DNA from 2 places in the Silvimonas iriomotensis genome. Region 1 is predicted to be linked to the other one. Evidence: predicted binding sites of a transcription regulator. Region 1 holds the regulator's gene; the other holds the start of a gene.
The links. The regulator FliA, encoded in region 1, starts transcription of late flagellar genes. The targets are predictions, from matches to a motif close to GCTAAAGNTNNNNNNNNNNCNGCCGATAAT.
Positions count from the first base shown of each region.

Region 2: the regulator FliA is predicted to act here: its motif matches at 2,971-3,000, upstream of IEX57_RS21325 (flagellin N-terminal helical domain-containing protein).

Region 1 is NZ_BMLX01000002.1:486,275-492,018, reverse strand. It holds gene IEX57_RS08795 (DNA translocase FtsK) at 1-1,970, opposite strand, end outside; gene IEX57_RS08790 (flagellar motor protein) at 2,136-2,873, opposite strand; gene IEX57_RS08785 (RNA polymerase sigma factor FliA) at 2,969-3,715, opposite strand; gene rsgA (ribosome small subunit-dependent GTPase A) at 3,873-4,751, opposite strand; gene IEX57_RS08775 (M48 family metallopeptidase) at 4,757-5,744, opposite strand, start outside.
Region 2 is NZ_BMLX01000001.1:657,369-663,112, forward strand. It holds gene IEX57_RS02955 (glycosyltransferase) at 1-2,769, shown strand, start outside; gene IEX57_RS21325 (flagellin N-terminal helical domain-containing protein) at 3,066-4,688, shown strand; gene IEX57_RS02965 (flagellar protein FlaG) at 4,781-5,170, shown strand; gene fliD (flagellar filament capping protein FliD) at 5,316-5,744, shown strand, end outside.

The DNA of each region.
Region 1 (5,744 bases):
GGCAGGAACAGCATGTCGCCCTGGCCCAGCAGGGCTTCGGCGCCCATCTGGTCCAGGATGGTCCGGCTGTCGATCTTGGACGAGACCTGGAACGCCACGCGCGTCGGGATGTTGGCCTTGATCAGGCCGGTGATCACGTCCACGCTGGGGCGCTGGGTAGCCAGGATCAAATGGATGCCGGCGGCGCGGGCTTTCTGGGCCAGGCGGGCGATCAGTTCTTCGATCTTCTTGCCCGCCACCATCATCAGGTCGGCAAATTCATCGACCACCACCACCACGAACGGCAGGTGCGTGAGCGGTTCGGGGTTGTCCGGGGTCAGGCTGAACGGGTTGCTGAGCGGCTTGCCGGCTTTCTCGGCTTCTTTCACTTTCTGGTTGAAGCCGGCCAGGTTACGCACGCCCATGGCGCTCATCAGGCGGTAGCGTTTTTCCATCTCCGCTACACACCAGTTGAGCGCGTTGGCGGCCAGTTTCATGTCGGTGACCACCGGGGCCAGCAGGTGCGGAATGCCGTCGTAGACGGAGAGTTCCAGCATCTTGGGGTCGACCATGATGAAGCGCACTTCGTCCGGCGTGGCCTTGTACAGCAAGGACAGGATCATGGCGTTCACGCCGACCGACTTGCCCGAACCCGTGGTGCCGGCCACCAGCATGTGCGGCGCTTTGGCGAGATCCGTGACGATGGGCTTGCCGGTGATGTCCTTGCCCAGTGCCATGGTCAGTCTGGAGCTTTGGGTATGGAATGCCTCGGAACTGAGGATCTCGCTCAGCCGGATCATCTGCCGCGTCGGGTTGGGTAGTTCCAGACCCATGCAGGTCTTGCCGGGAATGGTTTCCACCACGCGGATCGACACCAGACCCAGCGCGCGCGCCAGGTCTTTCATCAGGTTCACGATCTGCGAGCCCTTCACGCCGGTGGCTGGGTCGATCTCGTAACGGGTGATGACGGGGCCAGGGTAGGCGGCAATCACTTTGACTTCGACATTAAAGTCCGCCAGCTTGCGTTCGATCAGGCGGCTGGTGAATTCCAGTGTTTCGTGGCTGATGGTTTCCTGCGCGGCCACGGGCGGCGTCAGCAGGTTGAGCGCGGGCAGGGCGGCCTCGCCTGGCGGCAGGTCAGCAAATTCGAACAGCGAGGGCTGCACGGCTTTTTTCTGTTCTTGCGCGGCTTTCTTTTCCTCAGCCTTTGCTACGGCCTTGGCGACCGGGATTTCCATGACGGGTTCAGAAATCACCAGCGGCGGCGCTTCGTCTTTCTTTTTCTTCTCTACGCTGACGCGTTCTTCACGCGCAACAGAGGCTTGCCGGCCAATGCGGCGGTCTTGCGCGGCCTGCCAGGTATCGATGACCTTGAGGACGACCCATTCCACAATCGCCCCGATGCGTTCCATCAGGTCCAGCCAGGACAAGCCGGTAAACAGCGATACGCCCACGGCCCACAGTGCGGCGAGCGCGACGGTGGCACCGGTAAAACCCAGCACGTGATACAGCCAGCCGCCCAGCGCCAGGCCCAGCACGCCGCCGGGGGAGAGGGGCAGATTGAAGTGAATGGAGTGCAGCCGCAGCGCTTCCATGCTGCAGCTGGATAACAGGATGGCAAGGAAACCCACACAGGCCAGAAACACCACCGGGCGGGAGGATTCGCTCACCCGGTCCAGCCGGCGATAGCCCCACCAGATGGCCGCAAACAAAAATGCCACCCACCACCAGGCAGAAAAACCGAAGACCGAGAGCAGGATGTCAGACAGATATGCGCCAAACAGGCCGCCACGGTTGTGGACATCGGCGCGGGTGGCGCTGTGCGACCAGCCTGGGTCTGCCGCATGCCAGGTGGCCAGTGCCAGCACCAGATAAAGTACTGCCGCCACCAGCAGCAACCACCAGGATTCGCGCAGGACGTTGGCCAGTTGCGGAGGCAAGGCAGAGCGCGACGAGGCGTTAGAGACATTTTTCTTGCGAAAGAAAGCCATGTGACCAGGAGCTGGGGCCGGAATGTTTGGACTTGGGGATTATAACGACAAGCGGGCTGTGGCAGGCGTCGCCGGCCGCAAATCGTCGATATTGTGCCGGGCCACCGGTCAGGTGGCAGGCGGGTGTCGCACGGTTAAGACACCTGCCGCGTGGCGGCCCTGTTGTTACAGGTAGGCCGCCAGCTTGCTTTCCATCATGCGCGGGTTTTCACCGTTGGCAATGGTGATCAGGCCCTCGGTCAGCATTTCACGGCGGCGTACTTCGGTGCCGATATGAAACTTGAGCTTGTTGGCGATCGGCAGAAAGATCAGGTTGGCAGAGCCGACACCGTAAATAGTGGCCACAAACGCCACCGCGATACCGGCCCCCAGGCGCGAAGGGTCAGAGAGGTTTTCCATGACGTGGATCAACCCCAACACGGCGCCCAGAATGCCGATGGTGGGCGCATAACCGCCAGCGGCCTCCCAGATTTTGGCCGCTGCGCGCGCGTGCAATTCCCAGGCGTCGATATCCAGTTCCATGGCGTGGCGGATGGTTTCGGGCTCAGCGCCATCCACCAGCATTTGCAGGCCCCGTTTGACGAAGGGGTCTTTCTCGCTCATGGCGAACTGCTCCAGCCCCAGCAGGCCGGCGCGGCGGGCTTGCTGGCTCCAGGTGGTCAGCGTATTGAGAATGCGGCGGAAGTCGTGAGCGGGCGGCACAAACACCCATTTGACCATGCGCATGCCGGCGACAAAATCCACCACCCGGCTTTGCAGCATGACAGCGCCGGCGGTACCGCCGATCACGATCAGAAAAGCGGTGAATTGCAGCAAGGAGCCGATGTGGCCGCCTTCCAGCCACTGGCCAAGGGTAATGGCGATGAGGCCCAGCAAGAGGCCGATGACACTGATTTTATCCATGCGCCGGGAGGGTCATTGTTGTTCAGGTTATTTCGGCGGCAGCCGCGTTTTCTTTAATTCTTCAAGCAATTATTTGCAAGGTATTGCTGGCCCGTTCAGCGATGCAGCCAGTCTTTCAGCTGCGCCCGCAACCGGCCGATGGCCTGGCTGTGCAATTGCGATACGCGTGATTCAGTGACGCCCAGTACGGCGCCGATCTCTTTCAGGTTCAGCTCTTCATCGTAGTACAGCGCCATGACCAACTGTTCGCGTTCGGGCAATTTGTTGATGCCCTCGATCAACATGCTTCTGAAGCCGGCATCGGCAATCTGGTTGAACGGGTTGGCGGTGTGGTCTGCGGCAACCTGATCCAGATAGTTGTTGTGCTCGTCTTCGTCTTCAAAATCTTCGTAGTACACCAGTTGATGGCCACGGGCATCGGCCAGCATGCGCTGGTATTCGTCCAGCGGCAGCCCCATGGAACGGGCGATTTCGCTTTCTGACGGCGCGCGCCCCAACTGGTGTTCCAGCGTGGACAGCGCGTTTTCGATTTCGCGCATGTTGCGGCGGGTCTGGCGCGATGCCCAGTCGGCATTGCGCAACTCGTCCAGCATGGCACCACGAATCCGTTGCGAGGCAAAGGTCTCAAACTGCACGCCGGTGGAGGGATCAAAATTGCGTGCGGCCTCCATCAAGCCCATCAGGCCCACCTGGATCAGGTCTTCAACGTCCACACTGGCCGGCAGGCGCGACACCATGTGGTAAGCGATACGCTTGACCAGTGGCGCATGCCTGGTAACCCGATCGTCGTCTCCGGCGTTCTGGGTTTGTTTGTAAAGGTGCAAAGCGCGTTGTGCGGGCATTGGCAAGGCTGCGGATTACGGCAATATCAATATAACAAATCAGGTGCGGCCTGCGACGCCTGATACATGGTCGGGCCGCCCTTCGGGGCGCTGTTGCTACTTGATTGTCATATCAATCACGCGTGCTCGGCAACCCGCTTGTCAGCGTTTGGGCGTTTTACCAGGCGTTACCTTGAGCCAGCTCATCTTGCAGGCGCTGCAGCAAGGCCAGCCGGCTTGGGGCAATGGCGCCGTCGGCAACGGCCTGGCGCATGGCGCAGTCCGGCTCCTGGCGATGGCGGCAATTATGGAAACGGCACTGCCCCACAAACGGGCTCAGGTCCGGCATCAGGCCGGGCAGGGCTTCTTCCTTGATATGCGCCAGACCAAACGACTGCACCCCGGGGGAGTCAATCAGATCAGCGTGTTCATCAAGGTGATACAGCGTGGCGTGCGTGGTGGTGTGCTTGCCGCTATCGAGCGCGGTGGAGATATCGTTCACGCGTGCGCCGGCTTCGGGGATCAGCGCATTCAGCAGCGTTGATTTACCCATGCCGGACTGGCCGACCAGCACCGAGATATGGCCCTGCAGCCGCTCACGCAGCGGGCTGACGTCTTCCCGGGCAGACAGGGCCAGCAGCGGGTAGCCCAGTTTTTCGTAATAGGTGAGTGCCTCACGCGCGGCGGCCGCTTCAGGCAAGTCGCACTTGTTCAGCAAGATCAACGGCTTGATGTCTTGCGACTCTGCCGCAATCAGGGTGCGGCCGATCAGCTCATCCAGATAACTGGGCACTGGCGCGACCACGATCACAATCTGTGTGACGTTGGCGGCAATCAGCTTGGAGCGCCACTGGTCAGAGCGGTACAGCAACGATTGGCGCGGCTGCACTTTTTCAATGACGGCTTGTTCAGCATTCAGAATCTGGATATCCACCAGATCGCCGCAGGCAAAATCAGACTTCTTGCCGCGGGCGCTGGCAGACAGGCGCTGGCCGTCTGCGGTTTCGACGATGTAGACACGGCCATGGCTGGCGACAATGCGGGCGCTGTCAGTCATGCGCATCACGCCAGCCGTTTGAGCGCGGCAACACGCAGGCTGGCCGGCGGGTGGCTGTCGTAGTACACGCTATGCAGCGGGTCTGGCGTCAGGGTCGAAGCGTTATCGCGGTACAGCTTGACCAGGGCGTTGATCAGATCGCTGGCCGAGGCTTGTTCGGCGGCGTAGGCATCCGCTTCAAACTCGTGCTTGCGCGACAGCCACGAACCCAGCGGCGCAAACAGGAAGGTGAACACCGGCAACACCATGAAGAACAGCATCAGCGCTGTGGCCGTGGTCTGGGTCTGTACGCCCAGGCCCTGATAGAACCACGACACCTGCATCAACTGGCCCAGCAACCACAACAAGCCCAGCATCAACACAAAGGTAAAGCCGATGCGTTTGATGATGTGGCGGCGTTTGAAATGGCCCAGTTCGTGTGCCAGTACGGCTTCGATCTCGTCGCCATCCAGTTGTTTGAGCAGCGTGTCAAAAAACACGATGCGCTTGGATTTGCCCAGACCGGTGAAATACGCGTTGCCATGGCTGGAACGTTTGGAGCCATCCATCATGAAAATGCCACTGGCTACAAAGCCGCAGCGGGTGAGCAGCGCTTCGATGCGCAGGCGCAGGCTTTCATCGGGCAGCGGTTCAAATTTGTTGAACAAGGGCGCGATCCAGGTCGGGAACACCCACATCACAAACAGGCTGAACGCCATCCAGGTGATCCACACCCACAGCCACCAGTGCGCGCCCATTTGCTGCATCAGCCACAGGACAAAGGTCACCAGCGGCAAACCCAGCACGGCCGCAATGCCGGCGGTTTTAAGCAGATCGCCCCAGAAAATGCCCGGCGTGCTCTGGTTGAAACCGTACTTGGCCTCAATGCCAAAGGTGCTGTGCCAGGAGAACGGCAGGCTCAGCACGGTCTGGACAATCGCGACGAAGGCGATCATGGCCACGCCCGCGGCAATGCCCTGACCAAACCAGTGCTGTGCCGCCTGGGTTAACCAT
Region 2 (5,744 bases), on a different contig from region 1:
AAGTCTGTCGGCCTGAGTTTGGGCAGAGTGCCCGGCCCGAATGACAAGCTGCCGGACCCGGCGGTGCCTGAGCAAGCGGCCAGCGTACCCGTCGTGGTCGCCAACCCGTATGAAACCTGGCTGCACGCACGCAATCTTTCGCTGGCCGAAGCCCGCATGATTGACACTCGGGTTGATCAGCTACCGCAGCAGACCGCCCGTTTTTACCTGATTGATCGCACCGGCAATCTGCCGGCCATTTCTGAGACGCTCAGCACGCTGGGTCAGCAGTATTTCAAAGGCAAGCAGGTCAGCATTGTGTCGCCGCTGACCGACCCGGACCCGCAAAGCGGCATTGCCTGGTTGCAAAGCGCTGACGGCTACGTGGCCGCCATGGCCGAGGTCGCCGGTGTGCCGTCGGACTGGGTTGGCTTTGTCGAGGCGGGTGACCGGCTGACGCTGGACGGTTTGCTGCTGGGCCTGTTGCAGGCGGCAGAACAGCCGCAATGGCAGGCCATTTACTGGGATGACGACTGGATTGATGACCAAGGCAAGCCAGACTCGCCGCGCATGAAGCCGGATTTCAGCCCGGACCTGATGCGCGCCATGCCTTATGCCGATGGTCTGCTGCTGGTACGGCACAGCACCTTGTGCGCGGTGCTGGCCGCCGGTCCGCTTGAAGCCGGGGCGGAACAGGTTGACCTGCTGTTGCGCGTGTATGAACAGTTTGGCGAAAAAGCCATTGGCCACATCCCCAAGATCGGCAGCCATCTGGCGCGCCTGCCGTGGCGGGCTCTGGAAGATCACGGGCGCTCGGCGGCGTTTGCACGGGCGGTGCGCAATCACCTGGGCCGCCTGGCGTGCCCGGCCAATTTGTCTGAAGGGTTGATTCCTGGCACGTTGCACGTGCAGTACCAGCACAGCACTGCACCGCTGGTGAGCATTATCGTGCCGACCAAGGATCAGTTCGGCATGTTGTCGCGCTGTGTGGAAAGCGTGCTTGGCCGCACGCGTTACCCCAATTTTGAATTGCTGATTGTTGATAACAACACGTCCGCGCCGGATGCAGTGGCATTCCTCAACGGGCTGGAGCAAATGGCCAACCCGCGCATCCGGGTGATCCGCTATCCGCATCCGTTCAATTTTTCGGCGATCAACAACCACGCCGTGGAACTGGCGCACGGCGAATACGTGGTGATGCTCAACAACGATACAGCCATTGTCCAGGACAACTGGCTGGATGAAATGATGGCGCATGCGCAGCGCCCGGAAGTCGGGGCTGTGGGCGCACGTCTGCTGTATCCGGACGGCAAGATTCAGCACGCGGGCGTGGTGCTGGGTCTGCGCGGGCCGGCCGACCACCCATTCATTGGCATGGCCAGGGACGAGCGCGGTTACATGAACCGCCTGCAGGTAACGCAGAACTACTCGGTGGTTACGGCGGCGTGTCTGGTGATCCGCAAGTCTATCTACCGCGATCTGGGCGGCATGGACGAGCACGATTTCAAAGTCTCGTACAACGACGTTGATCTGTGTCTGAAGGTGCGGGAAGCGGGCTATCTGATTGTCTGGACACCGTTTGCATCAGTGCTGCATGAGGGCAGCGTCAGCCAGACCCAGGTCGATGCCACCGCGCAAGAAGCCAAGCGCAAGCGCTTCCAGGGCGAGCAGGACGCCATGTACCGCAAGTGGATGCGGCAGATTGGTCATGACCCGTACTACAACCGCAATCTGCTGGCACATGGCAACGGTTTTGAACTGGAGCAGCGCCGTCTTGTGTCGTTCGAGCCGATCTCCTGGAAGCCACCGATGCGCGCGCTGGTGCATCCGGCCGACCAGATGGGTTGCGGTCACTACCGCATGATCCAGCCGTTTCTGGCGCTGGAAGCAGCGCAGATGGTGGCGGGTGGTTTGACCAACGAGCTAATGGCACCGGTTGATCTGGCGCGGGTGGATGCCGATGTGCTGGTGTTCCAGCGGCAAATCACGGATGAACAGATTGATTTTCTGGCGCGGGCGCACAAGTTCTCGGGCGCTTATTGTATTTATGAGCTGGATGACTATCTGCCCAACCTGCCGCTCAAGAGCGCTCACCGCGATCACATGCCCAGGGACGTGCTCAAGCAATTAAGACGGGCGCTGCAGCATGTAGACCGCTTTGTGGTCTCGACCCAGCGTCTGGCCGAGCAATACGCCGACCTGCACGACAATTTCCTGGTCGTGAACAACTATCTGCCGGAGTCCTGGTGGAGCCATCTGCCAGAGCGGCGAAACGAATACCCGCGCCCGCGCGTGGGCTGGGCCGGCGGGATCAGCCACACTGGCGATCTGGAGTTGCTGGAAGGCGTGGTGCGCGAACTGGCAGGCGAGGTCGACTGGGTGTTCTTTGGCATGTGCCCGGACAAACTGCGCCCGTATATCAAAGAGTTGCATGAAGGCGTGCCGATTGCGCAATACCCGCTCAAGCTGGCCAGCCTGGAGCTTGATCTGGCGCTGGCACCGCTGGAGTTCAACGAGTTCAACGAGAGCAAGAGTAATCTGCGCTTGCTGGAATACGGCATCTGCGGTTTCCCGGTGATCTGTACCGATATTGAGCCGTACAAGGTGGATTTGCCGGTGACGCGCGTGCGCAATCGCCACAAGGACTGGATCGACGGCATCCGCATGCATTTGTCTGATCTGGACGAGACGCGCCGGCGGGGCGAGGCATTGCGCCTGGCGGTGAAAACCGACTGGATGCTCAATGGCAAAAATCTGGAGACATGGCGTAAGGCTTGGTCTCCCGATTAACGGCAGGCTGATACAAATCACAGTATCCGACAGGAACGGCGCGCTTCACGGCTCGCCGTTTTTTTTGCCCGCCAATCTGCAAATGGCCTGTGAATGCGGGCTCCAGCGGGGAAGGGGGATGAACGGCAGGAGGGGTATAGCAGAAATTTCTTATACTTTCCGAATGCGTCAGAAATTTCCGGAAAAATTTTTCAAAATTTCCCTAAAGTTATTTTCAGGCCCTCCGATAAACAGTCCAAGGACGCGGTGATGCGTCTGAACGTTGAACGCAAAACCCCCTATCGAGGAGCTACCAAATGTCTTTGGTTCTCAATACAAACGTAGCGTCGCTGCAGGCTCAGCAAAACCTGGGCAAGTCCCAGGACGCATTGAATACGTCGCTGGAACGCCTGTCGTCCGGTCTGCGTATCAATAGCGCCAAGGATGACGCCGCCGGCCTCGCGATCTCCGATCGCATGACGTCGCAAATCAACGGCATGAATCAGGCATCCCGCAATGCTAACGACGGCGTTTCGCTGTCGCAGACTGCGGAAGGTGCTCTGGGCCAGATGAGCGACATGATGCAATCCATCCGCCAACTGGCCGTTCAGTCCGGCAACGCGACGAACTCCACGTCCGACCGCCAGGCCCTGAACGCTCAAGTTAACCAACTGGTGTCCGAACTGGACCGTACCGCTCAAACTACCCAGTTTAACGGTCAGAACCTGTTCGACGGCAGCTTCACTGCTGCAACCTATCAAGTTGGTGCCAACGCCAACCAGACCATCACTGCAACCATGGGCAACTTCCGTACTTCCCAGTACGGTACGTTCCAGATGGGTGGCGGTAACGGTACTGGCCAACTGGCTTACACCAACGAAGTGACCGGTTCGACTGAAGGCGCAATCGGTGGCACCGCCACTGTGGCCGTGACCGGCGCTGTGGTGACCTCCAGCGGTACCATGTCCATCAACGGCAAGTCGGTTTCGGTTTCCGGTACTGACCAGGCTTCTGATGTGGCCGCCAAGATCAACGCTGCCAACACCGGCGTAACCGCAACTGCTTCGACTGAAGTTGATCTGTCGTTCGGTTCGGGTTCTTACTCGCTGGCTGTTGCTTCGAACAACAACACCTACGCTTCGGTGTCGTTCAGCGTGACCTCGTCTGTTTCGGGTCAGGCTCCGACGGCGTCCGACTACAACCAGGCTGTGACTGCGTTCAACAACGCACAATCGCAAACCGGCGTTGTGGCCCAACTGGCAACCTTCACCGACTCCAGCGGTGCCGTGACTTACGGTATCAAGCTGACCAACAACTCTGGTGCCAACATCCAGATGACGTCGGCCAGCGGTGTGTCCAGCGGCTTCGGTGGTACTGTGACCCAGTACAACTACGACACGACCAACTCGACCGGTTCGGCCCAGTACACTTCGGGTTCCGCTATCCAGTCGGCTGCAGGTTCGGGTAGCTTCACCTTCGGTGGTCAGGTTGTACTGAACTCCGCCAGCTCGTACTCCATCACCACCAGTGGTGCCGGTTTCGCCAGCGGTGTGTTCACCGGTCTGAACTCCACGGGTACCGCCTCTTACGGCCTGTCCTCCGGCTCGACCATGACTTCTTCGCTGAAGACCGTGCAAAGCCTGGATGTCTCGACCGTTGACGGTGCAACGCAAGCCCTGCGTATCGCTGACGATGCACAATCGTACATCGACAGCCAGCGCGCTCAACTGGGTGCTCTGCAAAACCGCTTCACTTCGACCATCTCCAACCTGTCGACCACGGTGACCAACCTGTCGGCAGCCAAGAGCCGGATTGAAGATACCGACTTCGCCTCGGAAACCGCCAACCTGACGCAATCGCAGATTCTGCAACAGGCCGGTACCGCGATGCTGTCGCAAGCCAACCAGCTGCCGCAAAGCATCTTGAGCCTGCTGAAGTAATCGGGCGCAAGACGTCTCAGGTAGTATGGAGGCATGATGCCCCGGCCGGTTCAAACCGTGCCGGGGCGTTTTTCCGTTCAAGGAGATAACTCATGCAAGTGCAGTTGACTCAATCTCTCACGGCGTTGTCGCCGACCACCGGCCAGTCCGGCAGTCAGACCCAGACAGCGGCGCAGACCGGTTCCGTCACCCAGAACGGCAACGTTGGCTCCAGCAACAACAGCAACGATGGCAAGAACGGGCAGCAAGCCGATGCGACCCAGGTCAATGACGCAGTCGGCAAGCTCAACGAAGCGGTCAAGAATTACCCGAACGGCAGCAGTCTGCAGTTCTCGGTAGACCCGGATAGCCAGACCCACATCGTCAAGGTGATCGATTCGCAAACCAAAGACGTGATCCGGCAGATTCCCAGCGAGCAGGCCATTGCCATTGCCAAGGCCATCGGACAATTTGAAGGCTTGCTGATTAAAGATAAAGCCTGAACGGCCGATATCACTGGATAGAGGCGGCGAACTTGCCGCAGGCCGTTCTGTCCGATTTGTAATGCGGGCGCCCTCGATACATTGATCGTCAGCCAGTTGGCATAACTGACTGGTATGATGGGGGCACGCACGCCAGGAGTTACCCATGACCTCGAGCATTTCTCCCACCCCTACGCCGACGCCTACACCGACGCCGACGCCCACACCGACTGCATCGCCCACGCCGAGCAGCAGTATTTCCGGTGGTCTGAGCAGTAGCAGCGGGTTGGGGGCGATTACCTCCATGGGTGTCGGCTCCGGCATTGACGTCTCCGGCATCATTTCGCAGTTGATGCAGGTTGAGCAGCAACCGTTGCTGGCCTTGCAAAAGCAGGAAGCCAGCTACGACGCGCAGTTGTCTGCACTGGGTACCCTGCAAGGCGCACTGACCGATTTCCAGAGCACGCTGACCGCGCTGTCTGACCCGACCAAGCTGCAGTTGTCGACGGCAACGCTGGCCAATACCTCGGTGGGCACGGCGACGGCGACCAACTCTGCACAGCAGGGCACGCACTCGCTGATCGTCAGCCAGCTG